Regions from separate parts of the Clostridium zhoujianii genome, predicted to be linked through region 2. Evidence: riboswitches for the same ligand, from Rfam matches in the RefSeq annotation. Region 2 holds a riboswitch; each other region holds the start of a gene.
The links. Region 2 has a riboswitch for S-adenosylmethionine ahead of ACSYT2_RS15465 (O-acetylhomoserine aminocarboxypropyltransferase/cysteine synthase family protein). Riboswitches for the same ligand answer to the same signal wherever they lie in the genome.
Positions count from the first base shown of each region.

Region 1: linked by a shared signal. The riboswitch ahead of metF (methylenetetrahydrofolate reductase [NAD(P)H]) and the one ahead of ACSYT2_RS15465 (O-acetylhomoserine aminocarboxypropyltransferase/cysteine synthase family protein) in region 2 are both predicted to bind S-adenosylmethionine.
Region 3: linked by a shared signal. The riboswitch ahead of ACSYT2_RS00380 (methionine ABC transporter ATP-binding protein) and the one ahead of ACSYT2_RS15465 (O-acetylhomoserine aminocarboxypropyltransferase/cysteine synthase family protein) in region 2 are both predicted to bind S-adenosylmethionine.

Region 1 covers NZ_JBPUTF010000001.1:158,806-169,455, forward strand. The annotation lists gene ACSYT2_RS00805 (V-type ATP synthase subunit B) at 1-924, shown strand, start outside; gene ACSYT2_RS00810 (V-type ATP synthase subunit D) at 928-1,569, shown strand; gene ACSYT2_RS00815 (MraY family glycosyltransferase) at 1,780-2,736, shown strand; SAM riboswitch class I at 2,824-2,930, shown strand; gene metF (methylenetetrahydrofolate reductase [NAD(P)H]) at 3,013-3,900, shown strand; gene ACSYT2_RS00825 (S-ribosylhomocysteine lyase) at 3,912-4,367, shown strand; gene ACSYT2_RS00830 (homocysteine S-methyltransferase family protein) at 4,371-5,249, shown strand; gene ACSYT2_RS00835 (ECF transporter S component) at 5,397-5,924, shown strand; gene helD (RNA polymerase recycling motor HelD) at 6,105-8,393, shown strand; gene ACSYT2_RS00845 (FprA family A-type flavoprotein) at 8,513-9,691, shown strand; gene ACSYT2_RS00850 (DUF1292 domain-containing protein) at 9,941-10,186, shown strand; gene ACSYT2_RS00855 (hypothetical protein) at 10,199-10,594, shown strand; RNA gene ssrS (6S RNA) at 10,645-10,650, shown strand, end outside.
Region 2 covers NZ_JBPUTF010000003.1:134,513-145,162, forward strand. The annotation lists gene ACSYT2_RS15425 (PHP domain-containing protein) at 1-250, shown strand, start outside; gene ACSYT2_RS15430 (response regulator transcription factor) at 359-1,024, shown strand; gene ACSYT2_RS15435 (sensor histidine kinase) at 1,021-2,037, shown strand; gene ACSYT2_RS15440 (ABC transporter ATP-binding protein) at 2,260-3,030, shown strand; gene ACSYT2_RS15445 (ABC transporter permease) at 3,020-5,032, shown strand; gene ACSYT2_RS15450 (homoserine dehydrogenase) at 5,323-6,312, shown strand; gene ACSYT2_RS15455 (hypothetical protein) at 6,463-7,557, shown strand; gene ACSYT2_RS15460 (5-formyltetrahydrofolate cyclo-ligase) at 7,657-8,232, shown strand; SAM riboswitch class I at 8,262-8,372, shown strand; gene ACSYT2_RS15465 (O-acetylhomoserine aminocarboxypropyltransferase/cysteine synthase family protein) at 8,479-9,744, shown strand; gene thrS (threonine--tRNA ligase) at 9,812-10,650, opposite strand, start outside.
Region 3 covers NZ_JBPUTF010000001.1:63,303-73,952, reverse strand. The annotation lists gene ACSYT2_RS00400 (HD-GYP domain-containing protein) at 1-522, opposite strand, end outside; gene ACSYT2_RS00395 (HD-GYP domain-containing protein) at 671-1,774, opposite strand; gene ACSYT2_RS00390 (MetQ/NlpA family ABC transporter substrate-binding protein) at 1,980-2,786, opposite strand; gene ACSYT2_RS00385 (methionine ABC transporter permease) at 2,806-3,444, opposite strand; gene ACSYT2_RS00380 (methionine ABC transporter ATP-binding protein) at 3,446-4,408, opposite strand; SAM riboswitch class I at 4,521-4,648, opposite strand; gene ACSYT2_RS00375 (GNAT family N-acetyltransferase) at 4,739-5,233, opposite strand; gene ACSYT2_RS00370 (DUF503 domain-containing protein) at 5,243-5,518, opposite strand; gene ACSYT2_RS00365 (MATE family efflux transporter) at 5,548-6,882, opposite strand; gene ACSYT2_RS00360 (SDR family NAD(P)-dependent oxidoreductase) at 6,965-7,708, opposite strand; gene ACSYT2_RS00355 (hypothetical protein) at 7,811-8,317, shown strand; gene ACSYT2_RS00350 (histidine kinase dimerization/phospho-acceptor domain-containing protein) at 8,431-10,650, opposite strand, start outside.

The sequences.
Region 1 (10,650 bases), on a different contig from region 2:
TCAGGGCTTCCACATAAGGAGCTTGCAGCACAAATCGCAAGACAAGCGAGAGTTCTTAATTCAGACTCTAAGTTTGCTATAGTATTTGCTGCTATAGGTATCACATTTGAAGAAGCACAATTCTTCGTAGATGAGTTTAAGGCAACAGGAGCTATAGATAGATCAGTTCTATTTATGAACCTTGCATCAGACCCAGCAATTGAAAGAATAGCTACTCCAAGAATGGCACTAACTACAGCTGAGTTTTTAGCTTATGAAAAAGGAATGCAAGTTCTTGTTATTATGACTGATATTACAAATTATGCAGAAGCATTAAGAGAAATATCAGCAGCTAGAAAAGAAGTTCCAGGAAGAAGAGGATATCCTGGTTACCTATATACTGACCTTTCTACATTATATGAAAGAGCAGGAAGATTAAGAGGAAAAGAAGGTTCCATTACTCAAATTCCTATGTTAACAATGCCTGAAGAGGATAAGACTCATCCAATTCCAGATTTAACTGGATATATCACTGAAGGTCAAATAATTCTTTCAAGAGAATTATATAAGAAAGGTATAATGCCACCAATAGACGTTCTACCTTCACTTTCAAGACTTAAGGATAAAGGTATTGGAAAAGGAAAGACTAGAGAAGATCATGCAGATACAATGAATCAATTATTTTCTGCATATGCTCAAGGTAAGCAAGCAAAGGAATTATCAGCAATCCTTGGTGAATCAGCTTTATCAGATACTGATAAGAAGCTTGCTAAGTTTGCAGAAGCATTTGAAGCGGAATATGTTTCACAAGGCTTTACTACAAATAGAACTATCGAAGAGACTCTAAACTTAGGATGGAAGTTATTAAAGATGATTCCTAGAAATGAGCTTAAGAGAATTAGAGATGAGTATCTTGAAAAGTATATGCCAAGAGAAGAGGAGTAAACTATGGCAAGGTTAAATGTCAATCCTACAAGAATGGAACTTTCTAAGCTGAAGAAAAGATTAGCTACATCTACAAGAAGTCATAAACTTTTAAAAGATAAGCAAGATGAGTTAATGAGACAATTCATTAATCTTGTTAAATATAACAATACTCTAAGAAAAGAAGTTGAAGGACAACTAGAAGGTTCTTTAAAGGATTTCGTTATGGCTAGAGCAGTAATGAGTTCTGAATTCCTAGAGGAGGCTATAGCTTATCCAAAGGAGCATATTTCAGTTGAAGTAGGCGAAAAGAATGTTATGAGTGTATCCGTTCCTGTAATGAACTTCAAGAGAGAACTTGAGGGGGATGAGGGAAGTATTTTCCCTTATGGATTTGCAAATACTTCTTCAGAACTTGATGATGCAATATCAAAGCTTTATGGGATACTTCCAAAGTTACTTGAACTTGCAGAAGTAGAAAAGTCATGTCAACTTATGGCTGATGAAATTGAAAAGACTAGAAGAAGAGTTAATGCTCTTGAATATATGACAATTCCTCAACTTCAAGAAACTATTAAGTATATAAGAATGAAACTTGATGAAAATGAAAGATCTGCTATTACTAGATTAATGAAAGTTAAGAGTATGATAGAGCAGAGAGGATAGTAGAAAAGCTTCCCTAATATTTGGGAAGCTTTTCTTGTATATAAGTTAAATATCTTTAAAGTATGGTGGAAATAAAGGCAGATAATTCAAATTTAATATTTTTGTAATTGATTAAAAAAGTCGATAATAGTATAATTCAAATTATAAGCGTAAAAAAATATGCTTAAAGCTAGAATAGTTTAGACATAAAATATTTAAGGAGTAGAGTTTATGAGGAATTACATATTAGCATTAGGAGTAACTTTTTTGATTGTTTACATAATTACACCACAGTTAATGAAGTTAGCAAAGAAAATTGGTTTCACTGATAAGCCTACTGAAAGAAAGAAGCATAGAGGGCCCATTCCCCTTTGCGGTGGAGTAGGAATATATATTGGATTCTTCCTCATGTATTTTTTATTAGTTCATGATAATAAAACAGAGCAATTTTGGATTTTTATAGCATCTACCTTAATATTGATAATAGGGCTAATTGATGATCATTATAAGGCAGTAGGAAAAGAATTTCCTATATATCCAAGATTAATAGTTCAAATATTTGCAGCAATATTAGTATATAGATCAGGGATAGTTTTTGGGGGATTTGCAAATCCTTTTGTAAATGGTGAATATATAAATTTACCTCCAGAGTTACAGTTTATATTAACTATAACATGGATATTTGGTGTTACAACAGTTATTAATTGGTCCGATGGAATGGATGGTTTAGCTGGAGGTATTTCAGTTGTATCAGCAGTAACATTTTTCTTTGCAGCAGTTATCCTTGGGCAAACTGAGTCTGCAACAACTGCATTAATATTAGGTGCAGCTATATTTGGATTTTTAATGTACAATAGATACCCGGCTAAAGTCTTTATGGGAGATTCAGGGGCAAATTTAATTGGATTTTTATTAAGTATAATTGCTATAGATGGTGCTTTTAAACAAGCAACAGTAATGAGTCTATTTATACCTATATTAGCCTTAGCAGTACCTATATTTGATAATATATTTGTTATATTTAAAAGATTTAGTGAAGGTAAACCGGTATATCAAGCAGATAGAAGTCAAATGCATTATAGATTAGAAGAAAAAGGATTAACTACGAAGCAAATAGTTAATTATATCGTAGTTATAAGTTTAGTTTGTAGTATAATCTCAATTCTATTATTATTAATTAAACATTAAGGAGATCTTTCAAGGTCTTCTTTTTATTTAGAAAAAACCCCCTTTACAAATTAAGTAATAAAGGGTATAATATACAAAAATGAATAGTTCTTATCTAGAGAGGTGGAGGGACTGGCCCTATGAAACCCAGCAACCGGTATATGTCATAATTATACATGGTGCTAAATCCTGCAGCAGAAGCTGAAAGATAAGGGGAATTTTTATAGCGTAGTATTTTATTATGCCTAGAGGATAACCCTTTAGGCATTTTTTTATTGCAAAGAGGGGGCAAAAGAAATGAATATAAAGAATTTATTCCAAGAAAAGAAAGTGGTATTTTCCTTTGAAATATTTCCACCAAAGGCAACATCATCAATTGAAACAATATACAATACCTTAGATGAATTAAAAGGATTAAGTCCAGATTATATAAGTGTTACTTATGGGGCTGGTGGTAGCATTAGGGATAATAAGACTACAGAATTATCATCTTTAGTAAAAAACAAATATGGGATTGAGGCAGTAGCACATTTAACATGTATTAGCTCAACTAAAGAAGAGATAAAGTATTATTTGAAGGAATTAGAAGCAAATAATATTCAAAATATCCTTGCATTAAGAGGAGATTTACCTCTTGGAGGTGGAATCAAAGGTGACCTTAATTATGCAACTGATTTAATCAAGTATATACAAAGTAAGGGGAATTTCAATATAGCAGCAGCTTGCTATCCAGAAGGGCATACTGAAGTTAAAGGATTGGTGGCAGAAATCGAAAATATGAAGAGGAAAGAAGAAGCAGGGGCATCTTATTTCATATCTCAGCTATTTTTCGATAACAATTTATACTATGATTTTCAAGATAAGGTTTGTGCTGCAAATATTAAAGCACCAATTGAAGCAGGTATTATGCCAGTAACTAATAAAAAGCAAATAGAGAGAATGGTGGCATTAAGTGGAGCATCCCTTCCAGAGAAATTTAAGAGAATAATGGAAAGATACGAACATAATCCAGAGGCACTAAGAGATGCAGGAATAGCTTACGCAGTAGAGCAAATAGTTGACCTTATTTCAACAGGAGTTGATGGAATACATTTATATGTAATGAATAATCCATATTTAGCAAGAAAGATAAGTGGAAGTATTGAGAGTATTATTACCTCAGTAAATAAAATTGAACTAGTTTAGGAGGAGTTATGATGGAAAAAGTAGAAAGTTTTGAATTAGATCATAGAAAAGTAAAGGCGCCATATATAAGAAAATGTTGTTTATTAGATGGAAAAAATGGAGATCAAGTAACTAAATTTGATATAAGATTTCTTCAACCTAATAAAGAGGCATTTGGTACTGCAGCAATGCATGGATTAGAACATTTACTAGCTCATACATTAAGAGATAGCCTAGAAGGGATAATAGACTTATCACCAATGGGATGTAGAACAGGATTCTATTTAAGTATATGGGGAGATAGGGATCCTTCTGAAATAAAGGAGGCCTTAGAGGAGGCTTTAGCAGAGGTTTTAAAGGCAACCGAAATACCAGCAGCAAATGAGATACAATGTGGAAACTATAGAGACTTATCTTTATTTGGTGCTAAGGAATATGCTAAAGAAGCATTAGATAGAGGATTTTCTTTAAATATATTTGGAGAATAATTTATGAATGATATAGAATTTACAAAAGATAATATACTCATTTTCGATGGGGCTATGGGGACAATGCTACTTAAGAATGGATTAAGTTGGAGTGAAGGTTTAGAAAGATTTAATATAGAAAAACCTCATATCATTAGGGAAATTCATGAAGAGTATATAAAAAGTGGTGCTATGGTAATAACCACTAATACTTTTGGAGCAAATGAATTAAATATTAAGGATATAGGATACAGCGTAGAAGAAATAATTGATACAGCTTTAAATATTGCTAAGGATGCAATAGGCCATAGGAGTATTCATATAGCTCTTGATATTGGGCCTATAAGGGAGTTATTAGAACCGAAGGGGAATTTAAGTATTTATAGAGCATACGAAATATTTAAGAGGCAAGTTATTCAAGGAGAAAAATCAGGAGCAGGTTTAATACTTATAGAAACAATGACGGACCTTAATGAAGCAAAAGTAGCTTTAAAGGCAGCAAAAGAAAACACAAAGTTACCTGTGTTTTGTACGATGCATTTTGATAAAACTGGAAATACTTTGGCAGGAGATACACCTGAAAGGATGGCAAAAGAACTAGGGGAACTAGGTGCAGATGCAATAGGTATAAACTGCGTTTATGGTAAAGAGTATCTACTGCCTATGGTTAAGAGGATAAAAGCAGTCACTAATTTACCAATTATAATTCAGCCTAATGCTGGTATACCAACATTATCAAAAGGAAAAGCAATTTATGAGATAACAGCTAAAGAGTTTTCTTATTTGGCAAATGAATTAGTTGGAGAAGGCGTTAGTATAATAGGTGGTTGCTGTGGAACTACACCAGAATTTATTAAAGAACTTAGAAGAATAGTTGAAAATAATAAATTAAAGACTATATAGATGTGAATTACAAATTTATGAATATAAGCCGAAGCTAACATTTAAAATAAATGTTAGCTTTTTTTTGTTATGTAAATATTATTTTGGGTTTACATACGGAAATGCAGATGATATACTAGTGTATATACAGTAGAAGGGGGCTATAATATGAATAATAAAACTAAACAGATGATTTATGCAGCATTACTTTCTGCATTAGCAATAATAATTCCAATTCAATTTGGATTTTTAAAGGTTTATCTGCCACCATTTAGTGCAACACTAGCATCACATGTACCTATGTTCATGGCTATGCTTATTTCACCAATGGTTGCAATAGTAGTTGGAGTAGGATCAGGAATTGGTTTTTTATTTGCAGGAATGCCTATGCCAATTGTCTTTAGGGCGCTTACTCATATACTAGTAGGATATGTTGGAGCTAAGATAATATTAAAGAGTAGAAATTATAGGAAGGCAGCAATAATTACAGCACCAATACATGGACTAGCTGAGGCAATTGTAGTAATACCTTTTGTGGGATTTGATTTATATCAACTACTTGTAGTAATGTTTATATGTGGGATGATACATCACTTTATAGACAGTGTAATTGCTTATGCAATAACAAAAGCTGTAGCAAAGGCTAAGAGAAATAATATTTATGATACTTTTGGTGAATTTAAAGAAGCAGCATAAAAACAGATTCTTATATCTTTCTGGTTTAATAGGCTAGAAGAATATAAGAATCTATTTTTTTTATTTAAAATATATAAAAATAAAACCTTGTATATAGTATTGATTAATTTGTCTAATCCTTTATATTAAATGATATTAAGTTTATAATAGAAAGATATCAAGAAAACATAGAGGTATAAAATGGAAGTAAAGTTAAAAGAAGAAAGAGAAATTTTACATAAGAAAAGAAAATTAATTAAAGAGGAACTTAAGAATAAGGAAGAAAATATTAATAGTATAGAGAGTAAGGTTAAAGAGCTAAGAAAAGAATCTAAAGGTAGCTATAGCCAGGAAAAAGAAAATGTAGAGAAGATATATGAAGTATTAGCTAAGGATATAGGTGATTATGAAGAAGCTTTAGATGCACCTTACTTTGGAAGAGTGGATTTTAGAGAATATAGAGGTCTAGGAGAAAGTTTATATATTGGGAAAAAGGGAATTAGTAGTACAGAAACTGGAGATGAAGTTGTAGTAGACTGGAGAGCACCTGTAGCAGACCTTTATTATAGTGGTACTGGTGGAGAGGCATATTACAAATCACCTGGTGGAATTATTGAAGGAGAACTTCAACTTAAAAGAAAGTTTCTTTTTAATGATGGTGACATAAAAGAGTTATTTGATGAAGGTATAAATGAATTAATGATAAATGGGGAAGAAGGCCAAGAATTAGTTGATGAATTTTTAAAAGTAAATCTTGAAGAAAATAGAGGAAAGAAATTAAAGGAAGTTGTTGCAACTATTCAAAAAGAACAAAATGAAATTATAAGATGGCCTAAAAATCTACCAATAATAGTTCAAGGATCGGCAGGATCTGGAAAGACAACAATAGCTCTTCATAGGTTAGCGTATTTAATATATAGGTATAGAGAAAATATGAATGGAGAAGAGATTTTAGTGTTAGCACCTAATGAATTATTCCTAGATTATATTTCGGATATTTTACCAAGTTTAGGAGCGGCGGAGGTTAAGCAAAGTACCTTCGAAGAATTAGCTATATCTAAAATAAAAGCTAAAGGGAGGATATACGATAAGGATGAGAAGCTTAAGGAGATAATGGAAGAAAAGGAGGAAGAAAAAAGAAAATTAATAGTAAATTCAAGTAAAATTAAGGGTACTCTTATTTATAAAGTTATGATAGATAGGTATATAGCACTTGTTGAAAGTAGAGCCTTAGATATTAAAGATATTATGGTTGGAAATCAAGTATTATTTAGCAATAAGGAAATAAAAAGATTATACTTAAAGGACTTAAAGTCATATCCTATAAATAAAAGAAAAGATGAAATAAAAAGATATTTAAATTTAAAAATAAAAGAAAAGATAGAGATTATTTTAGCTAAAATAGATAAAGAATGGGATTTGAAAATAAGAGAGATCAAGAATGAACTTGGTGATAGTGATGAAAGAAGAGGGAAACTTATTAAGGTTTATGAAGAAAGAGATGCCATAAAAGAAAATATTAAAAAGAATTCGAAAAAAGAATTCAATGGATATTTTAAGAATTGGAGAGGAATAGATTCAAAGGATGTATATTATAACTTCTTTAATGATGAAGAACTATTTAGTATAGCTACTGATGATAAAATTCCAGAAGAATTAGCAAAGTATATGAAGGAAGAATTTAATAAGAATTTTGAAAATAAGATAATTGATGAAGATGATTTAGCCCCGCTCTTATATATTAGGGTGTTGCTTGAGGGTATAGAGGAAAGTGAAAAATTCCAGCATATTGTAGTAGATGAAGTTCAGGATTACAGTCCTTTTCAGATATATCTTGTAAATAAATTATCCAAGGGAAATTCATTAACATTAGTTGGGGACTTAGCTCAAGGGATTTATTATTATAAGGGAATTAAAAAGTGGGAAGATATAACTGAAGGTTTGTTTAAAGGAGATGCAACTTACATTCAATTAACTCAAAGTTATAGATCAACAGTAGAAATAATTGATTTTGCAGAGGGAGCATTAAAGGCTCAAGAGTTAGGTCTTAAAAATGCTAAGCCGGTATTAAGGCATGGGGATAAACCAGAAATTTTAGAAGTTAATAGTGAGGATGAATATCCAAAAGTTATAGATAATATTATTCACAAGATAAAGGAAAAGGGGAAAAATAGCCTAGCAATAATAACAAGAACAAGTGAGGAAGCTTTGGGGTTATATAAGTTACTTAAAAAGAAAAGTAAATATAACTTTGGATTAATTAAAGGAAAAGAAAAGTCTTTAGGAGAGGAACTAGTAATAATACCATCATATTTAACAAAGGGATTGGAATTTGACTGTACTATAATTTTTAACCCTAGCGAAGAAGTATATGGTGAAAATTTATTAGATAAAAGATTATTATATGTATCATTAACTAGAGCATTACATTATGAATATGTTATTAAAAAAGATAGAATTACATCGTTAATTAAAGATAATACTATATAGATAAGAAATTAATAAAATGTTTATATAATATAGATATTGTTATTCTTGTGTCAATTAGTAAATTGGAGTATAATATGTAATAGTTGCTAAAAGAGAATCATTATCAGGAGGTAGTTATAATGTCAGCTATAAATTTAAAAGACAATATATATTGGATTGGTGTTAAAGACCCTGAATTAAGAGTTTTTGATATAATAATGGAAACAAAAAGAGGGACTACTTATAATTCATATGTAATTAATGATGAAAAAGTAGTTGTTGTGGATATATGTAAGAATGGATTTTATGATGAATTTAAAGAGAGATTAATTGACGTAATAGGAGAAAAATCAGTTGACTACGTAGTAGTACAGCACACAGAATTAGACCACAGTGGGTCTATAAAAATGTTATTAGAGGATTACCCAAATGCAACTGTTGTAGGAACAAAGGCTGCTATAAATTATTTAAAGAATATATTAAATAAGCCTTTTAAAGGACTTGTAGCAGAAGATGAATTATCAATTGGAAAAAATACACTTAAATTTATAAAGGCACCAAATCTACATTGGCCAGATACAATGTTCACTTATGTTAAAGAAAAGAATTTCTTATTTACTTGTGACTTTACTGGGTGCCATTATTGTCCAGAGGGATCAATAAGAGATGTTGGAGCAGATGATTATCTAGCTGAGATGAAATATTATTTTGATTGTATTATGGGGCCATTCAAGCCTTATGTTTTAAAAGGACTAGATAAGATAAAGGATATTAATATAGAAATAATTGCACCAAGTCATGGACCAGTTCATGAAGGTGATAATGTAAAGAAATATCTTGACCTTTATAGAGAGTGGGCTACAGAAGAACCAGTTGATCCTAATAGAGTAGAGGTATTCTATATTTCTGCTTATGGAAATACAGAGGATATGGCTAAATATATTTCAAATAAGTTAGAGGAAAAGGGATATAGTGCAGGAGTTCATGAGATAACATCTATGCCAATAGAAGAAGCAGCAGCTTTAATAGAAATGTCTAATGGATTTATGATTGGATCACCAACAATAAATGCAGATGCAGTTAAGCCAGCTTGGGATTTATTATCTTTAGTAAATCCTATAATTAATAGAGGTAAAGCAGCTATGGCATTTGGTTCATTTGGTTGGAGTGGAGAAGGTGTAAATATGTTAACTGACAGAATGAAGTCTTTAAAATTACATGTAGTTGAGCAAGGTCTTAAGTTTACATTTGTACCTTCACAAGATGATTATAAAAAAGCAGATGAAATGATTCAAAAATTTATTAACTTAATGCAATAAGAAAGATATAAAGGGAAGCCTAGTGCTTCTCTTTATACTTTTAATAAGTAAAGTTAGATAAATTATTATGTGGACATGTTTTTTTCGATATAATATATTATTGTTTGATTTAATATATAGAACTAGATTATAATATTTAGGTAAATAAACATATAGGATTCAATAAGGTGTTTACTTATGTATATTAATGGTTAATAATTAATTATGAAACTTATATGAGATAAATTAAATAAAGATGAGGTGTAGGACATGGAAGAAAAGGAAATAATGTCTTTCAGAGATGAAGATGGAAATAAAGTAGATTTTGAAGCAGTTGCAAGAATATTTTTAGAGAAACAAGAATATTTATTATTAGCACCATTAGATGAAGAAGAAAGTGAAGATATGTTTGCTTTTAGAGTTGATCATGTAGATGGTAAAGAAGAATATAATCTTGTTGAAGATGACAAAGAATTTATAGCCGTTCATAAAGAATATAAAAAGCTTATATATTAAGGAGTGAAAAAGATGAAGGTTGCAGAAGTAATAGAATTTTTAGAGGATAATGGATTATCAGAAATAGAAGAATTAAAAGCAACAGATAATTGTATAATAGTTAAATTTTATTATGATTTCGATAAGGAGGAATTATCTGCGGCTAGAGCTTATGCTAATGAAGAAAGTGACCTAGATGAAGATAGCGATGAGTGGTATAGAGATTGGTATTTATCATATCTTAATGACGTGGCAAAAGATACAGTAGAAGAAGTTATAGAAGAGCTAAGTGAAGAATTTGAAGTAGAAGGAAAGTTTAAAGCAGTAGAAATGGATGCTAACAATTCAGACTATATGAAGTTCGTTGCAATGATAGCTATGGATTCAGAAGATGTAGATTTAGAGGATATATTAAACGATTACTTATAGGGATTAATTTCTATTGCATTGTGATTTTTATGTGATATAATAAAGTCATAAGATTC
Region 2 (10,650 bases):
AACATTACTTAGGAAGGATATATTTAATAAGTTAATTGAATTAAATTTTGATGGGATTGAAGCTAAATATTATAGAAATAGATATGAAGAAACAGAGTACTTTATAAAAATAGCTAAAGAAAAGGGAATTATATATACAGCTGGATCAGATTTTCATTCATTAAAAAAGGTAGATTTAAAACATGGTACACTAGGTCAAATTTATTTAGAGCAAGATGAGATAGAAGAGTTTTTAAAAATTTTAGAATAGGTTACATTAAGGGTAGGAATTAATATTCTATCCTTAATTTAATTATGAAAATAACGATAATTTATAATATGATACATATAATTCTACCGAGGAAAAGGAGAATGGGAAATGCAAAGGATACTAATAGTAGAAGACACAGAAAAAATAAGAGAAGAGCTTACAGAATTTCTATCTAAATATGGATATGAGGTAAAAGCGCCAACAGATTTTAATAATATTTTAGAAATTATAGAAGAAGAAAAACCTGATTTAATTTTGCTAGATATTAATCTTCCAGTATTTGATGGATACTATATATGCAGAGAAGTTAGAGCTAAATCAGAGATTCCTATAATAATTGTTACAAGTCGTGATAGTGAGATGGATGAGCTAATGAGTATGAATTTAGGTGCAGATGATTTTGTGACAAAGCCATATAATACTCAAATACTTTTAGCCAGAATAGCATCTGTTTTAAAGAGGAGCGCTAAAGTGACATCACAGGTATTAAGTCATAAAGGACTACAGCTTAATTTATCAAATGGATGTATTACTCATGAGGGGAACACATTAGAGCTAACTAAAAATGAGTTAAAAATACTAAATTATTTAATGATGAATAAAGGCAATATTGTACCAAGGGATGATTTAATGGAGTATCTGTGGTCTTCAGAATTCTATGCAGATGATAATACCCTATCTGTGAATATGACTAGGCTTAGGAAAAAGCTAGAGGAAGTAGGTATGGATAATCCTATAGAAACTAGGAGAGGGCTAGGGTACATAATGCAATGAGTCTAAAGGATTATTTAAAGGATAAAATGATTTTTTTATTGGTTAACTTTGTATTATCCTTAGGATTGGCTGTATTTTTTTTGTTTTTAAGAATTAAGGTTGAGTATATAGTACTAGTTGTAGTTGTATGGTTTACACCATTAATAGTACTATTATTATTACAGTATTTACAGAGGAAGAGTTATTATGATAATTTATATGAAACCATTGAATCTTTAGACAAAAAATATTTACTATCGGAAATTATTGAAGAAGCTAATTTTATAGATGGAAAAATAATTTATGATATTTTAAAAATTTCAGATAAAGAAATGCATGAACATGTAAAATATTATAAAAAACAACAGTCAGAATATAGAGAGTATATTGAAGCTTGGGTTCATGAAGTTAAAACTCCAATTGCATCAAGTAAATTAATAGTAGATAATAACAGAAATTCAGTTACAAAAAGTATAAAAGAAGAATTATTAAAAATTGAGGATTATGTTGAGGAAGTTTTATATTATTCTAGGAGTAATGATGCAAATAAAGACTATATAATAAAGGAATTTAATTTAGGAACTGTGGTTAAAAATATAGTTACTAAGAATTCCAAGGACTTTATCCACAGAAGAATTAAATTAAATCTACAGTCTGTGGACAATACTGTATATAGCGATAGTAAATGGGTAGAATTTATTATAAATCAAATATTAAGTAATGCAATAAAGTATTCTGACAAAGATGAAGCTGAAATAAAGATATTTTCTGAAAAAAGAGAAAATAATATTATTCTTTCAATAGAGGATAATGGCGTTGGTATAAATGAAAGAGATATAAAGAGAGTTTTTGATAAAGGTTTTACAGGTGAAAATGGAAGAAAATATGGTAGATCAACAGGTATGGGTCTTTATATATGTAGTAATCTTGGAAAAAAATTAGGTATAGGAATTGAAATAACCTCTAAAATAGGAGAGGGAACAAAGGTAGATATAATTTTTCCAATGAGCAAAGTAACTTTACTTGAAAATTAATACTTAAATTATAAAATGAAGCTACATATTAGCTTCATTTTTATTTCTTCATCTATAAAGAAATTATGGTATAAGGAAATAAAGATATCAAGAAACTCAAAAATTCAGCCTTTGAAGCTAATCTTTCAAAATTGTAACTTTCAAGTAATGTATATCTATACTAGAAATTTTAGGGAAAGGTTAAAATAAACTCATAATAAATAAACAGGAGGATTCTTAATTATGAAAGAAATACTTAAAGTAAGTGATATTGAAAAATATTATGGTAATAAGGGAAATGTAACTAAGGCTATAAATAACATTGGATTTATAGTTGAAGAGGGAGAATTTGTTGGAATAATGGGGCCATCAGGAAGTGGTAAAACAACTCTTTTAAATTGTATTTCTACAGTAGATAATGTGACAACAGGAAGTATACATATAAATGGCAAAGATATCACAAAGTTAAAATCTAAGGAAATTGAGAGGTTTAGGCGTGAGGAGCTAGGATTTATATTCCAAGATTTTAATCTACTTGATACGCTAACTGCTTATGAGAATATTGCGTTAGCTTTAACCATTCAAGAGGGTAAGAAAGTGAAAAATATAGAAGAGCGAGTAAAAGAAATTGCTAAGAAGTTAGAAATAGATACTGTGCTAAATAAATTTCCATATGAAATGTCAGGAGGACAAAAGCAGAGAGTGGCAGCAGCTAGAGCTATAGTTACAAAACCATCACTTATATTAGCAGATGAACCAACTGGTGCATTAGATTCTAAGTCATCAAGGTTATTACTAGACTCTTTTGAGAAGCTTAATGAAGATTTAAAAGCAACTATATTAATGGTTACTCATGATGCATTTACAGCAAGTTATGCTCATAGAATTCTATTTATAAAAGACGGAAAGATATTTAACGAATTAATAAGAGGAAAAGATTCAAGAAAGGACTTTTTCAATAAGATAATTGAGGTTGTAACCCTTCTTGGAGGTGACACTAATAATGTATTCTAAAATATCAGCAAGGAATGTAAAAAGAAGCTTTAAGGATTACACAATATATTTTTTAACATTGACCTTTGCAGTTTGTATTTTCTATGCATTTAACTCGATTTCATCACAAAATGCAATGGTTGAAGTATCTAAAAGCAAGATGGATATTATGAAGATGCTATCAGGAGTAATCTCAATGACTTCAGTATTAGTTTCCATAATATTAGGATTCTTAATTGTATATGCTAATAATTTTCTGATTAAGAGAAGAAAAAAAGAAATTGGATTATATATGACTTTAGGAATGAGCAGAAGAAAAATTTCATCTTTATTAATTAAAGAAACCTTCTTAATAGGATTAATTTCATTAGCTGTTGGATTAATAGCCGGGGTTGTAGTATCCCAAGGATTGTCCTTATTTACATCCAGATTATTTGAAGTAAATGTTAGTAAATATAATTTTATATTTTCCCCAGAAGCAGCAATGAAAACAGCTATTTATTTTGGACTAATATTTGTATTAGTAATGTTATTTAATACCTTTACTATATCAAAGTACAAATTAATAGATCTTTTAAGGGCAGGAAGAAAAAATGAAAGTATAAAAATTAAGAATATTAAGGTATCCTTTGGATTATTTTTAGTATCTTTAGTAACAATTGGAGGAGCATATTATATTATTTTAAATAATGGACTAGAGGGTGGATATGGGCCAATTAAAGTATCAGTTATATTGGGGGTAATTGGAACAGTATTATTCTTCTTATCTTTATCAGGATTTTTAATAAGCATACTTAGAAAAAATAATAGGTTCTATTTAAATAAATTAAACATGTTTGTGTTAAGACAAATCAATAGCAAGGTTAATACTACATATATTTCTATGGCTATAATATCTTTAATGTTATTTTTAACAATAACACTTTTAGCTACAGGTGTAAGTTTTAAGAATTCTCTTGAATCTGATTTAGAGAATTCAACTAAATTTGATGTAACCTTTTATTCTTTCACAGATAGTGGGGATGAAGGAATAAATCCTGAAAAAACCTTAACTAATATTGGTTTTGATTATAAAAATAAATTTAAAGATTATCTTAGTTTTAACTTATATAAAGGTGAAGATGGAATAAAACAATATTTATATAATTATGTAGATAATAAGATAAAGAAGAATTTAGACTCTTATGATCCGAAAATAGACTTTATATCAATATCAGATTTTAATAAACTAAGAGAAATGACAGGAGAAGAGAAGATTAATACGAAAAATAATGAAGTCATTTTAATTTCTAACTTCAACGGATATTATAAAGCTGTTGATAAATTTATAAAAGATAACAAAACAATGATGATTAGAGGTAAGAATTATAATATTAACAATAAAGATGTTATTCAGGATAACTTAGAAACTAGTGGTTTAAAGAATAAATTCTTAGTTGTTGTATTACCAGATGAAGATATTAAAGGACTAAGTGTGGGAACCTATTATCTAAATGCTAACTATAAAGATAATGATATTAATTTGGAGAATGAAATATATGATATATTTATAGGATTTACTAATGGAAAATATTCATATGATGATTATGGATTTATGCTTGGACAAACAAAAGCACAGGCTTATGACACAAGTGTAGGTATGTCTACAACAGTACTTTATATAGGAATATATTTAGGGATAATATTCCTGATATCAAGTGCGGCAATATTAGCATTGCAACAATTATCTGAAGCCAGTGATAATATTGAAAGATATGGTGTATTAAAGAAGATTGGTGTTTCATCCAAGATGATGAATGGAGCAATATTCTCTCAAATATTTATATATTTCATGATGCCACTAGGTTTATCAATAATACATTCTATTGTTGGTATAACTGTAGCTAGTAAAACAATATCTATGTTTGGAAATAATAATATATTAATTTCAGCTATGATTACAGCAGGGGTAATTGCAGCGGTTTATGGTGGATACTTTATTGCTACTTACTTTGGATACAAAAATATTATCAAAAATAGATAATATGTAGCAAGTGTACATAAAACTATTGATGGGTTTTATACTAGAACAAGGACACTCATATATCTTTTCAGGTCTACTAGCGCTTCGAGAGGTAGCCTTCAAAGAAATATGAGAGTCCTTGTTCTTATTTTATGAAAGATAGAAATACTTGCCGAAATCAAACTAGCTCAGGCGGAATCAATTCATTCAAGATATTTTTAGTTACATTACATTTATAGTTTAGCACGTCCTTTTAAGATATTATAAAAAGAGTATATTACTGGTATAATTAAGAAAAATGAGGTGATTTGATGAATATAGGATTAATAGGTTATGGTGGAGTAGGTAAGGAATTTATAAAGCTATTAAAAGAAAAGAATATAAATTGTAGGGTTAAATTTATAATTAAAAGTGATGGGGGCTTAAGAGATGATAATGGAATAGAGCTAGATGAAGTTATCATAAAAGAAAATAGTATAAAGAGTCATAAGATGTGGATTAAGGGATTGAATTTTATGGATGTAATTGATGAAGAATTAGACTTTTTAGTGGATTTGACTCCTACAAATAAAAGGACTGGAGAGCCGGCATTAACATATATAAAAGAAGGATTAAAAAGAGGTATCAATGTTGTTACAGGGAATAAGGGTCCTATCTTAATAGATTATCATGGACTAAAAAAACTTGCTGATGATAATGGGGTAGACCTTGGTATTGGCTGCACTACAGGAGGGGCGCTTCCAAGTATAAATGGAGGATTAATAGATTGTGCAGGAGCTGAAATTATCTCTATAGAAGGAATTTTAAATGGAACTACAAATTACATACTAAAAGAAATGGAGAAAAATAAAATATCCTATAAGGAGGCATTAAAAAAAGCACAAGATATAGGTATTGCGGAGACAGATCCAACCTTAGACGTTGAAGGATATGATACAGCTATAAAGATGATAATTTTAGCAAATGTATTAATGGGAAGTAATATTACTTTAGATGATGTAGAGCTAGAGGGAATTACTAAGGTATCATTAAATGATATCGGTAATGCAAGTAAAGAAGGAAAAAAAGTCAAATTATTAGGGCAGGTATATAGAGATAATGGAGAAGTTAAGATAAAGGTTGGTCCATCAAATATAGATGCAGAGCATTCATTATATTCTGTAGATAATAAGAATAAAGGAGTAACTTTTGAAAGCGATACACTAGGAAGAATAACTATAATTGGAGGAGCTTCTGGTACTAAAAATGCTGCAGCATCAATATTGAGAGACATAATAAATATAAATAAAAAAATTAAATAAAGATGAGTTTAAAATTAAAAGGACAATATATTTCTAAGTAATGTAAATTGAAATAAAAATTAACAAATACTCATTGTAAATATTACCATAATGGTATAAAATATAAAATATAGGTTATATGTGTAAAAGTAATCGCTTTGAGGTGGTAAAATGGTAGAAATGTTAAATAAGCTTGAGTTCATGCTTATGGGCTTGAGACAAATGAATGTAAACGCTGTATGTGCGTGGTTTCCTAAGATTGCTAAGGAAGATATAATTAAAGCTATAGAAGAATCTCCTAAGTTTAAGGTAGAAGGAAATGTAGTATCTTTAAAGAGTGAAACTGAATTATATGAAGAAGAACTTCAAAAAGATATATTAAAAGATCTAATGGGTGAAATGAATGAATCTTCAGATGATGACGATGATTTATCAGGATATGATGATGATTTAGAATTAGTAGAAGCTGTGGAGGAAAGTCCAATTAATTTAGATGATGAAGTTATATTGGTGGATATTCAAGAAGATCCTATAGTTGAGGAAATAGATAATGAGATAGTAGAAAGTCAATGGGTTGAGGCCAAAGAGGCAGCTGAAGAAGTAGCACCTATAGAAACAATCGAGACAAGCCATGTAGAAGAAGTAGTATCTAAGAGTAATGATGAATATTTTGACTATTATTACAATAATAATAGTAGCCAAACTAAGCAAGAGGTAAGTCAAAAATTAGAGGAAAAGGTTGTTGAGAAAGTGGTAGAGAAAGTTATTGAAATAACAGATGTTTCGAAGGTAAAAGGCTCAGATATACCATATGAAGATTTAATAAGGTTAATAGATGAATACAATGAAGAAGTAGAGAGTAAATTAAATTATGCCCTAGAAAACAAATTTGAAGTTAGAGTTAAAGCTATAAAGAGTTTCTATGAAAATAAGTATGTAGTAAAGGTTAAAGAAGAGAACATATTAGATACACAAGCTTGCATATTTGCATTAGTTCATAAGAAAAAGGGAATGGAGGTTGCATACTTAGTTGTTTGTGAATTATTAAATGAGGTAATTCTTAACTATATGCTTGACCACTATGATGATGAGGTTGTTTATTTCTGTCCAGTAGAAGGATCAGAAGTGAACTTTGAGGTTGGATTAAATGAATTCTATCTAAAGGATACATCAGTAATATTTGATAAGTTCTTAGAACATTATGTAGTGATAGAAGAATGTGATGTTAAGGTTAAGAATCTTGAGGTTATAATAGGTAGTAATTAAAGAGTGTATTAGATCTATAGCTTGCTATAGATCTTTTTTATTTTATACTATAATAAATAAAGAATATATAGATGGAGAATTTTTAGAGTGAGGTGCAAGATGGATAAGCAAAGTATTAGGAAGGCTATAATTAGTAAAAGGGATTCCATTGATACTAAAAGTAAGATGGCAATGGATAGTAGGATAAAAGATAAATTGAAAGAATCTATTTTCTATAAGAACAGTAGGAATATTTTTATCTATATAGGTTTTGGTAGTGAAATTGATACGGCTAAATATATAGAAGAATTCTTATTAGAAGGTAAAGAGATATTTGTTCCAAGAACAGATATGAAGAATAAAGTTATGGAAGCTGTTAAGATTAATTCATTGATGGAATTAACTGAGAGTAGCTATGGGATTTTAGAGCCAGATATAGAGGTAGAGGCAATAAATAAGAATGATATAGATTTAGTTATTTTACCTGGGGTAGCCTTTGATAAGTCTGGTGGAAGGATTGGATATGGAGGTGGATATTATGATAAGTATCTTGAAGGAATGAATTCAGATATAGTGAAGTTAGCTATAACATATGATTTTCAGGTCTTAGATGAGGTTCCTTTTGAAGAACATGATATAAAAGCTGATTATATTATAACTGAATGTAGAGATATTAATTTGTTGCATTATAACTAATTTGGTGTATAATTGAATTAATAAGTAATCTTTTATTAAGAATGGTGGAGGGACTGGCCCTATGAAACCTGGCAACAACTAGTATTCATTTGCTAGAACTGTGCTAAATCCTGCAGGATTTATTTCCTGGCAAATGAGAGATTAGGTATGACGTATATTGTTTCGGCGTTATAGCTATTTATCTCTTTATTAAAAGTAGATAAATAGCTTTATTTTTTTACATTAAATAATTAGGAGGGCTATATTATGAAAATTGAAACTAAATGCTTACATGAAGGATATCATCCAGGTAATGGGGAGCCGAGGGTACTACCAATATACCAAAGTACAACATACACATATGACTCAGCAGAGCACATAGGAAAGTTATTTGATTTAACAGCAGATGGTCATATGTATTCACGTATATCTAATCCAACAGTTGGGGCTGTTGAAGAAAAAATTTCTTCATTAGAAGGTGGAGTAGGTGCCCTTTGCACTACATCTGGACAAGCAGCCTTATTAATAGCTATATTAAATATTCTTGGTGCAGGAGACCATATAGTTAGTGCAGCAACAGTTTATGGTGGAACAATAAATTTATTTGCAGTAACTCTTAAGAAGCTTGGAATAGAATGCACATTTGTTGATCCAGAAGGATCAGAGGAAGAAATACAAAAGGCATTCAAGAAAAACACAAAAGCAGTATTTGGAGAAAGTATCGCAAATCCAGCAATATCTATACTTGATATAGAGAAGTTTGCAAAGATAGCACATAAGAATGATGTTCCTTTTATAATAGATAATACATTTGCGACACCAATTCTTTGTAGACCTATAGAGTTTGGTGCAGATATAATAATACATTCTACAACAAAATATATGGATGGACATGCAGTACAACTTGGTGGAGTGATTGTTGATAGTGGTAAATTTAATTGGGCTAATGGTAAATTCCCAGAGTTCACTGAGCCTGATGAATCCTATCATGGAGTAGTGTATACTGAGCAATTTGGAAGTGCTGCATATATTGCGAAGGCAAGGGTACAGCTTATGAGAGATTTAGGATGTTATCCATCAGCTCAAGATGCTTTCTTATTAAATTTAGGTTTAGAAACATTACCAGTAAGAATAGAAAAACATTGTAGAAATGCAGAAAAAGTAGCTGAATTCTTAAATGAATCAGATAAGATAGAATTTGTTAATTACCCAACACTTAAAAATAGTAATTATCACGATTTAGCTAATAAATATTTACCATTAGGTTGTAGTGGAGTAGTATCATTCTCCATTAAGGGTGGCCGTGAAGATGCAATAAGATTTATGGATGGACTAAAGTTAGCTTCAAATGCTGTCCATGTTGCAGATATTAGAACTTGCGTACTTCATCCAGCAAGCTCAACACATAGACAACTTACTGATAAGCAATTAGTTTCAGCTGGAATAACAGCTGGACTTGTAAGAATATCAGTGGGATTAGAGAACATTGAAGATATTATTGAAGATATTAAACAAGCATTAGATCAAGTTTAAAATAGTGGTTAAAATAAAGGGATAATATTCTGCATTGCAAAATATTATCCCTTTTATAGTTTTAATATTATCTTTCTTTATTTGCTATTTCAGTTAATAGTCTAGTTTCGAATTCTGCAAGTGATATGCTTCCTTCATCACCACTCTTTCTACTTCTTACTGAAACAGAATTTGTTTCTGCTTCCTTTTCACCTACTACTATGATATAAGGAGTTCTTTCTAATCTAGCTTCTCTTATCTTATATCCAATCTTTTCAGCTCTGTAGTCAGCTTCAACTCTTACACCCTTGTTTCTTAAAGACTTAACAACTAAATCAGCATAGTCATTGTACTTATCTGAAATTGGAAGAATCTTAGTTTGAACTGGTGCCATCCAAGTAGGGAATGCTCCAGCATACTTTTCAATTAAAGTAGCTATAGTTCTTTCATAACATCCAATTGATGATCTATGAATGATATAAGGAGTTTTCTTATTACCGTCTTTATCGATATAAGTCATGTTAAATCTATCTGCCAATGCAAAGTCAATTTGAACAGTGATTATTGTATCTTCCTTACCATGAACGTTTTTACATTGAATATCAAGCTTTGGACCATAGAAGGCAGCTTCACCAGCAGCTTCAACATATGGAATACCAATGTGATCTAAGATATTCTTCATTATTACTTGAGTTTCTTCCCAAGCTTTAGCATTGTTTATATACTTAACTTTATCAGTAGGATCCCACTTAGAGAATCTGTAAGATATATCTTCTGAGATTCCTAGAGTATCCATTACATAGTTAATTAAATCTACAACGCCCTTGAATTCTTCTTCAATTTGTTCAGGAGTAACTATAATATGACCTTCTGAAAGAGTGAATTGTCTAACTCTTGTAAGACCATGCATTTCTCCTGATGATTCAT
Region 3 (10,650 bases), on a different contig from region 2:
TAATGCCCCTAAACACAATTCTAATAAATCTCTCTTATGCATTTTTAAGCTTATACCCATAACTAATGAAATTACAGCAACATTTACTGAATGCTGATATGTATAGTTATCCATACTTTTTATGTCTACTAAACTAACTAGAATATTATTATTTGATAAAATATTACTAATCATTTCTTCAGCAACACTATATATTGATCTAAAATATTCATTATTCTTTTTTATTAGAGCTGCCTTTGGTCCTGGTTCTTTTTCTTTAGCAATTCTCTCAATATTATTAAATGTCTCCTTTACTACTGCTATGGACTTCTGCCTTAGCTCTGGTCGTATAACATCCTCTACTTCTTCTTTGCTATATTCATCTACTATATATATGGAATATATTTTCATCTCTTGAATCTTTTTAATAACAGCTTTTGTTAACTTTGTGCCTGTTTTAAGCAATATTCTACCATTATCATCATATATAGTTCTTCCTAAGCAAGAAGATTCACGTACACATTCTATTGGAATAAGTCTCATAAACCCCACCTCTTCTTACATATTGTTAAGTTAATTCTACCATATCATATATATACTTCTTATAATACTAAGTTTAATGAATTAATAATAGCTTTAAGCTTCATTTAGTTTAATAAAAATAGAATAACTTATGCTACTTACCTTTTACCTACACTATATACTTAACTTCTTTAATAACTAATGAAAGTTCATTTAACAAATTAATAATCATCCCATTTCTACTTCTATCACCACTTCTAAGAATCCTAACTGTAGGTCTTAATGGGTAGTTAGCTGGTGTACCTTGTACCATTGCTGTATCACCATTGCTTAGTTCTACAACTGTCCCAACTGGATATATAACAATTATTCTAGAAAATAACTCTACAAGTTCGAAATCAAAGATTCTACCAGCTTGTGCCATTATGTATTCTAATGCATCAGCAACTGATAGAGCTTTTCTATTTCCTATTTTCGAAGTAAGTAAATCAAAGCAGTTTGCAATTGATACTATCTTTGAATATATATGAATACTCTCTCCAGTAATTCCATAGGGGTAACCCCTACCATCAACCTGCTCATGATGTTGTAATGCTACTAGCATACTCCTAGTTTTAAATTTAAAATTTTCTTTTAAATACTCATAACCTTTTTCAGTGTGTTCCTTAAATAGATTACTTTCATCTTCAGTAAGATTACTTGTCTTGCTTGTTATCTCCTTTGGTATAAATATCTTTCCAATATCATGAGATAATGCCCCTAAACATAACTCTGTTAAGTCATCTTTATGCATCTTTAAACTTATTCCCATAATTAATGAAATTACAGCAACATTTACTGAATGACCATAAGTAAAGTTGTCCATACCCTTCATATCAACTAATCCAAATAACATATTATTATTTGCAAATACATTATTTAAAATTTCCTCTGCAACACCGTATATTGAACCAAAATACTCCTTGTTTCGTTTATCTATTGCAGATCTTGGCCCTTTTTCCTGCTCTTTTGCTATTCTATCAATACTTTTAAAAGTTTCCTTAACTGCCGATATAGACTTTTCTCTAAGTTCTGGCCTTATAACTTCACTAATTTCTTCATTACTATACTCATCATCAATATAAATAGATTCTATACCTAAAAGTTGAATTTTCTTAATAATAGATTCAGTTAATCTTGTACCCTCTTTTAATAACACTCTACCACTATTATCATTTATAGTCTTTCCTAAACAGGATTCTTCACGAACGCATTCTATAGGTATTAATCTCATATTACCTCTCCTCTTCTGCTAACTTTCACTATATAATCTTAATTTTACCATAACAATATGATTTTCCCAATATTTATATAAAAACTTTTAATCAAACAACAAATATATTGTCTTTTTATAGGTTTATATAGTAATAAAAAAACTTATATGGATTATTTCCTAGGAAATAATCCATATAAGTTTCATTAATTATTATATTGTTTTATTAGAATACCGCTATTACAGTACCATGATATTTTTCTTCAATAAACTTCTTAGCTTCGTCTGAAGTTAGTGCCTTCTTAAGAACCTTAGTCTTTTCAGAATCTAAGTTTTCTTTCTTAACAGCTAAGATATTTCTTGCTTGCTTTAACTTCTCATCATTCTTATCTTCAACATAAATCCCATCTTTTGTTGCATCTAAATCAGCTTGTAATGCATAGTTACCATTTATAACTGCTCCATCAACCTCTTCTAATGTTCTAGGAAGTTGCGCTGCATCTAATTCTTTAAACTTTAAATTCTTCTTGTTTTCAGTTATATCTATAGGAGTTATTGTATCTCCATCCTTAACTTTAATTAATCCTGCACTTTGAAGTAATTGTAAAGCTCTAGCTTCATTAGATGGATCATTTGGAATAGCTATTGTAGCTCCATCTTTTAAATCTTCTAAACTCTTTATAGACTTAGAGTATAAAGCCATTGGTTCTATATGAATCTCTGCTGCATTTACAAGATCATATCCTTTTGATTCATTAGCTTGATTTAAAAATGCAATATGTTGGAAGTAGTTTGCATCTAACTCTCCATCATTAACTGCTGTATCTTGTATTAAATACTCATCATATACTTTAATATCTAAAGTATATCCTTCTGCTTCAACTAATGGTTGAATTGCTTTTACTATTTCTTCATGAGGCACTGCTGATACCCCAATTTTTATTGTTTTGTCATCTTTAGATCCACCACACCCTACTAAACCTAAAGCTAATACTCCTGCTAATGCTATTGTTAATAATTTTGTTTTTTTCATTTTAAATTCCCCCTTTTATTTACTTTGATAGTTTTTTATAAAAATAATTTCCTAAACTTTGTAGTCCTTGAACAATAATAATTAATACTATAACTGTTGCAACCATAACATCTGTTTGGAATCTTTGATATCCATATCTTATTGCTAGAGATCCTAGACCCCCGCCCCCCATTGTACCTGCCATAGCTGAATATCCAATCAAACTAATAATTGTAAGTATAATTCCTGCTAATATTGATGGTACTGCTTCTTTCAGCATTACTTTAAATATTATTTGACTATCTGATGCCCCAAATGATTTAGCTGCTTCTATAACTCCTGGATCTACTTCTTTTAAAGCAGATTCTATAACCCTAGCTACAAATGGTGCAGCTGCTATTGTAAGTGGTACTATTGTAGCTATTTCTCCTATTGATGTACCTACTATTAATCTTGTAAATGGTATTATTGCAACCATTAGGATTAGAAATGGAAAGCTTCTAAGTGTATTTACTATAAAATCTAAGACTTTATAAATTCCTTTATTTGGTTTTAATCCATTTTCATCTGTTACTGTAAGAATTATTGCTAAAATAAATCCTATTATTACAGCAAATATTGTTGATGGTATAACCATAATCATTGTTTCTTTTATAGCTGGTGCTAATAATTCCCACATACTAGATTACCTCCCATTCTATATTTTTACTTTCTAGATAACTAAATACTATATCCTTGTCCTTTTCTTCTACATTAATAACTAAGCTTCCAAGAACATTATCTCTGAACTTCTCAAGTTTCCCCCAAACTATTGAGAAGTCAACATTTGCCTCTCTAGCCATTCTTGTAATCAGTGCATTCTCTGAACAATCTGCAGGGAAGAATATTCTTATATTAATTCCATCAACAGGTAGTGTAGTATCTTCCTCTTCCCCTAAGAACTTCTTAAGTGGTGCTCCTGGTTTTAGGAATAGCTCTTCAGCCCTTCCTTCTGCTTTAATTATGCCCCCATCAATTAAAGCAACTTTTTCACATACATCTTTTATAACTTCCATTTGGTGAGTTACCATAACTACTGTTATTCCTAACTCTTTATTAATTTTAGATATTAAAGCTAAGATATCTTTTGTTATCTTAGGATCTAAAGCTGATGTAGCTTCATCACACAAAAGTACCTTTGGCTCTAATGCTAAAGCCCTAGCAATTGCCACTCTTTGCTTTTGCCCCCCGCTTAGAGATGACGGCTTGCTATTTACTTTATCTTCTAACCCAACTAACTTTAAAAGTTCTTTCACCTTTTTATCTATTTCTATTCTAGAATATCCCCAAACTTCCAGTGGAAGAGCAACATTTTGATATACTGTCTTTCTTTTAAGTAAATTAAAGTTTTGGAATATCATACCTAAATCTTTTCTGAATTCTCTAAGCTCTTTAGCCCCTAGCTCTGAGACTTCCTTTCCCATGACTTTTAATTGCCCCTCGTCATAAGATTCTAATCCATTTATGCATCTTAACAATGTAGACTTTCCAGCCCCACTGTGTCCGATTATACCGTAAATTTCCCCTTCATTTATGCTTATTGCTATGTCCTTTAAAACTTCTGTTCCCCCAAAACTTTTACTTAAACCTTTGATTTCTATCATTTTACGTCCCCCTCCTTCTGTTAGTTTTAATAATGTCTTTTCTAATTTTGAATAAAAATAAATGCACTAGAGAATAAATCTCTAGTGCATGAAATCACTAATCTAATCTATTCTCTTATCTACCAGCAATTCTAAAAAATCACTGCAGGAATTAGCACCGTTATTATGAATTGGTAAATGAACCATCATATCGGTTGCTGGGTTTCATAGGGCCAGTCCCTCCACCACTCTGGATAAGATATTAATCTTTTATTTTGTTTTTTATTAAGCAATTGCTTCTTGTTTAATAATATATTACCTTCTATTGGATTTGTCAATACTTTTTCAAAATTATTCTAATATTTTTTGTATAGCATAAAACTTTCCCTCTTTACCTTCAAGACAAATTTCGTCAATAAACTTATATCCCATACTTCTGTAAAGGCTTTGAGCCCCCTTATTTCCTGTATTAGTATCTAACTTAATTGACATAATATTATTTGATCTAGCATAGAATTCAACTTCCTCTAATAATTTTTTCCCCATACCTTTTCTAGCATATTCAGGATTAATAAAAAGTCTATGTATTACTAAGTTTCTTTCTCGCTTTTCCCATTTAACCTTTTTATAGTTAATATCTTCTTCATCATTTAATACTACTATTCCTATAATATCTTCCTTACCTAGGATAAATAGCTCAGATTTTTCTATATCTTTTTTAAATACTTCTTTATTTGGATAGTCTTCTGTCCAATTAATCCCACTATCTTTATAAAATTCTATAGCTTTATTTTTTATTGCAACTATATAATCTAAATCTTCTAATCTACCTTGCCTTAGCCCCATTATTCCCTCCTAATTGTAATCCAAAACCTCATCAAAAATATCTATAATCTCTCCATCACAATTATTTTCAATAAAATCAATTATCTTTTCCTTTGTGGAATCTGCTATAGCATCACTTCCACAAACTCCTGTTATTCCTATTCCTATAATCTTATGATTATCCTGCTCAGAGGTTTCTCCAACTGATAAATTAAATTTATTCTTAAGTCTTTGAGTGATACTTCTTACAATCATTCTCTTTTCCTTTAATGAATGTACAAAGCTAACACGTATGCTAATTTCCATTACCAATACCTTCACTATTAAATCACTCCTTATAATAACTCTCCTAATCCTATATATGATTTCTTCATCAGAGTTAATGCAACAACTAATGTTAAAACTTCACTAAATATCATTGTAGCCCATACACCTGTATCCCCTATAAATCTAGGTAATAATATTATACCTAATGATATAAAGACTATTCCTCTTAACAAGGATACTATTGCAGAAGTTTTCGCATCTTCTAAAGCAGTAAAATAAGAGGATGCTAAAATATTTAATCCACTTACTAAAAAGGCTAAAGAGTATATCTTACATGCCCAAGCTGTAGTTTCTAGTAAATCTGGATCATTACTTACAAATAGTGATATAAGAGACTCTCCTCCAAAGAATAATCCTGCTGTACAAATAATACCAAGAAAAATCATAACCTTAAAAGCTAGTTTAATAAGATTTTTTATTCTATCTCCATTTTTAGCTCCATAGTTATAGCTTATAATAGGTGTTATTCCATTTGCAATACCTAAAAATACTGCTACAACCAATGCCGCTATATATTGAATAATTGAAAATGCTGAAACACCCATCTCACCAATTCTATTCATAAGTACTATATTAAATATAAAGGTTGTAAATGCAAAAGCTATTTCTGTTAAAGCTTCTGAGGAACCATTATAAAAGAATCTACCGATCTTCATAAAATCTACTTTACATTTAGTAAGCCTCAATATTGAATCCTTAGCTTCTATTCCATATAAAGCTAATAAAAAGGATATAAAGAAGGCTATTCCTGAAGCTAATGCTGCTCCTGCAACACCTAATCCCCACATTACCACAAATACATAATCTAAAATTATATTTAATACTGATCCCAAAACTGTACAAAACATTGAAAAACTTGGTCTTCCCATTGTCCTAATTCCTGCTGCAAGATAACTTCCACCTGTAAATGCAGGAACACATACACATAATATAACTAAGTATTCAATTACAGGTTTTATCAACTCTCCTGATGCTCCTAATGCTATGGATATTGGCATTCTGAAGATAAAAATTATAATTCCCATAATACTACTAACGGTCATTAAAGAATAAAATCCAAGACTAAAGCTCTTTCTTGCCTCCTCCTGTTTCCCAGCACCAAGCTCAATACTTGTTACAGTGTTACCACCAACAGATACCATTATTCCTAAAGCTAATGCTGTACTAAAAATGGGCATAGCTATATTTATTGCTGCAAGGCCTTGAGATCCTACTACCTGACCTACAAATATTCCGTCAATTACAATATAAATCGAGAAAATAATACTACTTATAACACTTGGTATAGCATATTTTAAAAATAACTTTGATATTTTTTCTTTTCCTAAATCCAATTTTTTCATTTGTTCACTTCCTTTACTTTTTCTATCCACAAAAAAATATTGGGCGTATTAAAACACCCAATATAACATATTTAATATTATATTACATAACAAGGCCCCCATCAACAGCTATTATACTACCTGTTACAAAGGATGATTCATCAGAAGCTAGGTATACATATGCACCTGCTAACTCCTCTGGTTTTCCTACCCTTGATAAAGGTGTCATTGCAGATAGACTATCTACAACTGAATCAGGTAAAGCCTCAACCATATCAGTAGCAGTAACTCCAGGGGCTACACAATTAACTCTTATTTTATATTTACCAAGTTCTTTTGCAAGGGACTTACTTAATCCATTTACTGCGAACTTTGATGTAGCATAACTACAACCACTCTTTGTTCCATAAGTACCAACCATAGATGAAGTATTTATTATACTGCCTCCATTGTCTTTCATTAACGGCACTACAGCTTTACACCATCTAAAAACTCCCATTAGGTTTACTTCCATAATATTACCAAATTCTTCTTCTGTCATTTCCAAGAAATTTGTCCCACTAGAAATACCTGCATTATTAATAAGTACATCTACCCTTCCAAAGGCTTCTCTTACTTTTACAACTGCTCCTTCTATTTCTTTAGTACTATGATTGTCAACACCTATTGCCAATATCTCACTATTCTTATGTTTTTCCTTTAAACCTGCTGCTGCCTTATCTGCATTCTTTTGATTAGATGCACATACAATAACCTTACCCCCTTCAGATAGTAAGGCATCTGCAACAGCATTGCCTATCCCCCTTGATGCTCCAGTCACTATTATGATCTTGTCTTTAAGTCTCATAAGTTTCTCTCCTTCTCATCAATTCTCTTTATATTTAGTAATAGACAATATTGATAGTTTTTATTACTATATATCTATAATATCATAATGAGGTGTATAAATATGTTAAATTCTTTAAATTATTTGACAGATTTTGAATTTAATGACAACGTTTCTGTTGCATTTAAAAATATTGTTGATGGCTTTAATTCTTTTCCTAATATCACTTTAGATTTCAAGGCTCTAAATTTTAATGAAGATAAAATTATCGACCTAATAAAGAATATTTATGATGAAAATGATGGAGAATGCTTTATAGATTTTTATATAAGCAAGCTTTCTCAAGAAGATAAAAACAATATTATAAACCTAGCAGGTGATAAGGATAAAGAACTCCTTAAATCCATAATAGAAAATAATACTCATACTGGGGTTTATTATAAACTACTTTCCAAAGACTTAATTCCATTACTTACTCGCCTAAACACTAGAGAGATTTTCTTTGTTACTTTTTATTTCACTAAAAAACCTATAACCATATGGGGAAACTACAATATGAAATTTCCTTGTTTCTTTGAAAATGATGAAGATATGAAGTTCTATTCCAATCTTTTTTATTATACAGCCTAGATTACATTTAAACCCGCATTATACCTGCATATTCTTATATTCTCAAGAATATAAGAATATGCAATAAGGAGAGATAATTTTTTATTTGAAAATTATCTCTCCTTAATATCTCTTTAATTCATATCTACTTTCTTCTTTAACATAACTATTGCCTTAAATAAATCTCCATCAATAACAATTTCAAACTCTCCACCTTGAAGCTCTACTAAACTTTTAGCTATTGCAAGACCAAGTCCATATCCTTCTGTAGATCTTGCTTCATCCCCTCTTTTAAACCTTTCTAAGATTTCCTCTTCATTAAAATTTAATTCATGCTGTGAAATATTTTTGAAAGTTATCTCCACACTTTCTTTCCTATCTACAACTTCAATATAAACTCTTGATCCCTTAAGAGAATACTTTAATATATTAGAAATTAAATTTTGGAATACCCTAAAGGCCTTTCTTCCATCTGCGTAAACAAATAGCTTTTCCTCTGGTAATCTTTTAATAAATTCTAATCCTGACCCTTCAATCTTATCCTCAAATTCTCCTATTGTTTGCCTAAGTAAAGCTACTGGATCAATATTTTCCATATTAAGCTCCATAGATCCTGAAGACGCCTTGGATACTTCAAACAAATCTTCTATTAATCCCTTTAACCTTAATGACTTTTCTTTAAGTACAGATATATACTTTTCTCTATCTTCTTCTGATACATTATCTTTACTCAGAAGGTCAACATAATTAATTATTGAGGTAAGTGGTGTTTTTAAATCATGAGAAACATTTGTTATTAATTCCCCCTTGGTTCTTTCACTACTTACAGCTTTATTTACAGCTTTATTTAATCCTGTTTCAATATTAGATAAATCATCCGCTATATCTTTAATTATGCCTATTCCATTTATATCAACCTTATTATTGTAATTCCCCTGTACTATACTTCCTGTAATATCCTTAATCAAGTTTATATTCTGTGCTAATCCTAATATAAATTTAAATATTGCGATAGTTAGTATTACTGAAACAATGAATAATATAATAACTATTTGAATTAAACCTAATAATATTGCTACTATTTCTCCTACAATCACCATTACATAAATAAATAATAATCCAACTGTAATGATTGTTTTTTCTGCTGTTGATCTAACTTTCCATATATCTTTTAATACACCTTTTAAATTATTTTTAAATTTTAATATATACTTAGTGAATTTATATAATACAGTCTTATTAACTACTTCATTAATTACCTTTTTCTTGTTTATTCCCTTAAGCAACTTGTAAATATCAGATAGAACTAAGTAACTTGCTATCACTAATATAATAACTGCTCCTAAAATAGATATAATTACAAACATATCATTATCTGTATTTTTATCTATAATCCACCTAAATTCATTAAGTATCACATAGAAGGATACCGCCATTAAAAGTATTACTGCCATTTTAAATTCCAAATAAAGTTTACTATATAGTTTAATAAATACATTCTCTTTCACATCTAGCTTTCTATTCTTGTATATACTTATGATTAAAGCTGTAGCAAGGACGAAGCATATAGCTAATATTATACTACCTATTTTATAAACCTTATCAGAAAATTCCTTATTAGATACTACATCATAAATAGTATCTCCTGGAACTAATGGTTCCTTTATCCTTATTAATTTAGCATATTCATTATATTCATTCCCATTGTATCTTAATACTCCCATCATAGTTTTAGAAGTATCACTTCTTAGATTTTTTTCATTATCAACCCAATTCATAACATAATATTTATATTTATCCTTGGTTTCTTCAATAAACTCTTCTGCAGACTCTACATTTACATTTGTTATAGCCTTATCTGGGTTAACATTCCCCAAAAAATACTCTACATTAACGTTATTACTTAATCTTTGTATATCTTGATCAACCTGTACCCTAAAATTATTAACAACCATTCTTCTTATTTGTTCATCAGACTTACCTAAATTTTTTTTTGCTTCATCTAATATTTTTTTTAAATTTATTAACTCATAATCATTATTAATATGCTGTTCTAATGGTATATTCTTATCATAATAATTGTTATTATAGTCATCCTTTATCTTATTTTCCCTTATCTCTATATTTGATTCTGTACTTTCAATATTTTCCTTGAGTAATCTCTTTTCTTCCTCAACTTGAGAGATTATTGAATCTTCCCTTAAAGTACCTTTTAAATCTTCTGCATACATTGTCAAATCATTTAATGTGCTATATATTTCATTTACATAATTGGATTTTACTGAATTACTAGTATCATGCTTATTACTGTTTGCATATGTTATTACTAGTATAAGTGGCAATATAACAATGAT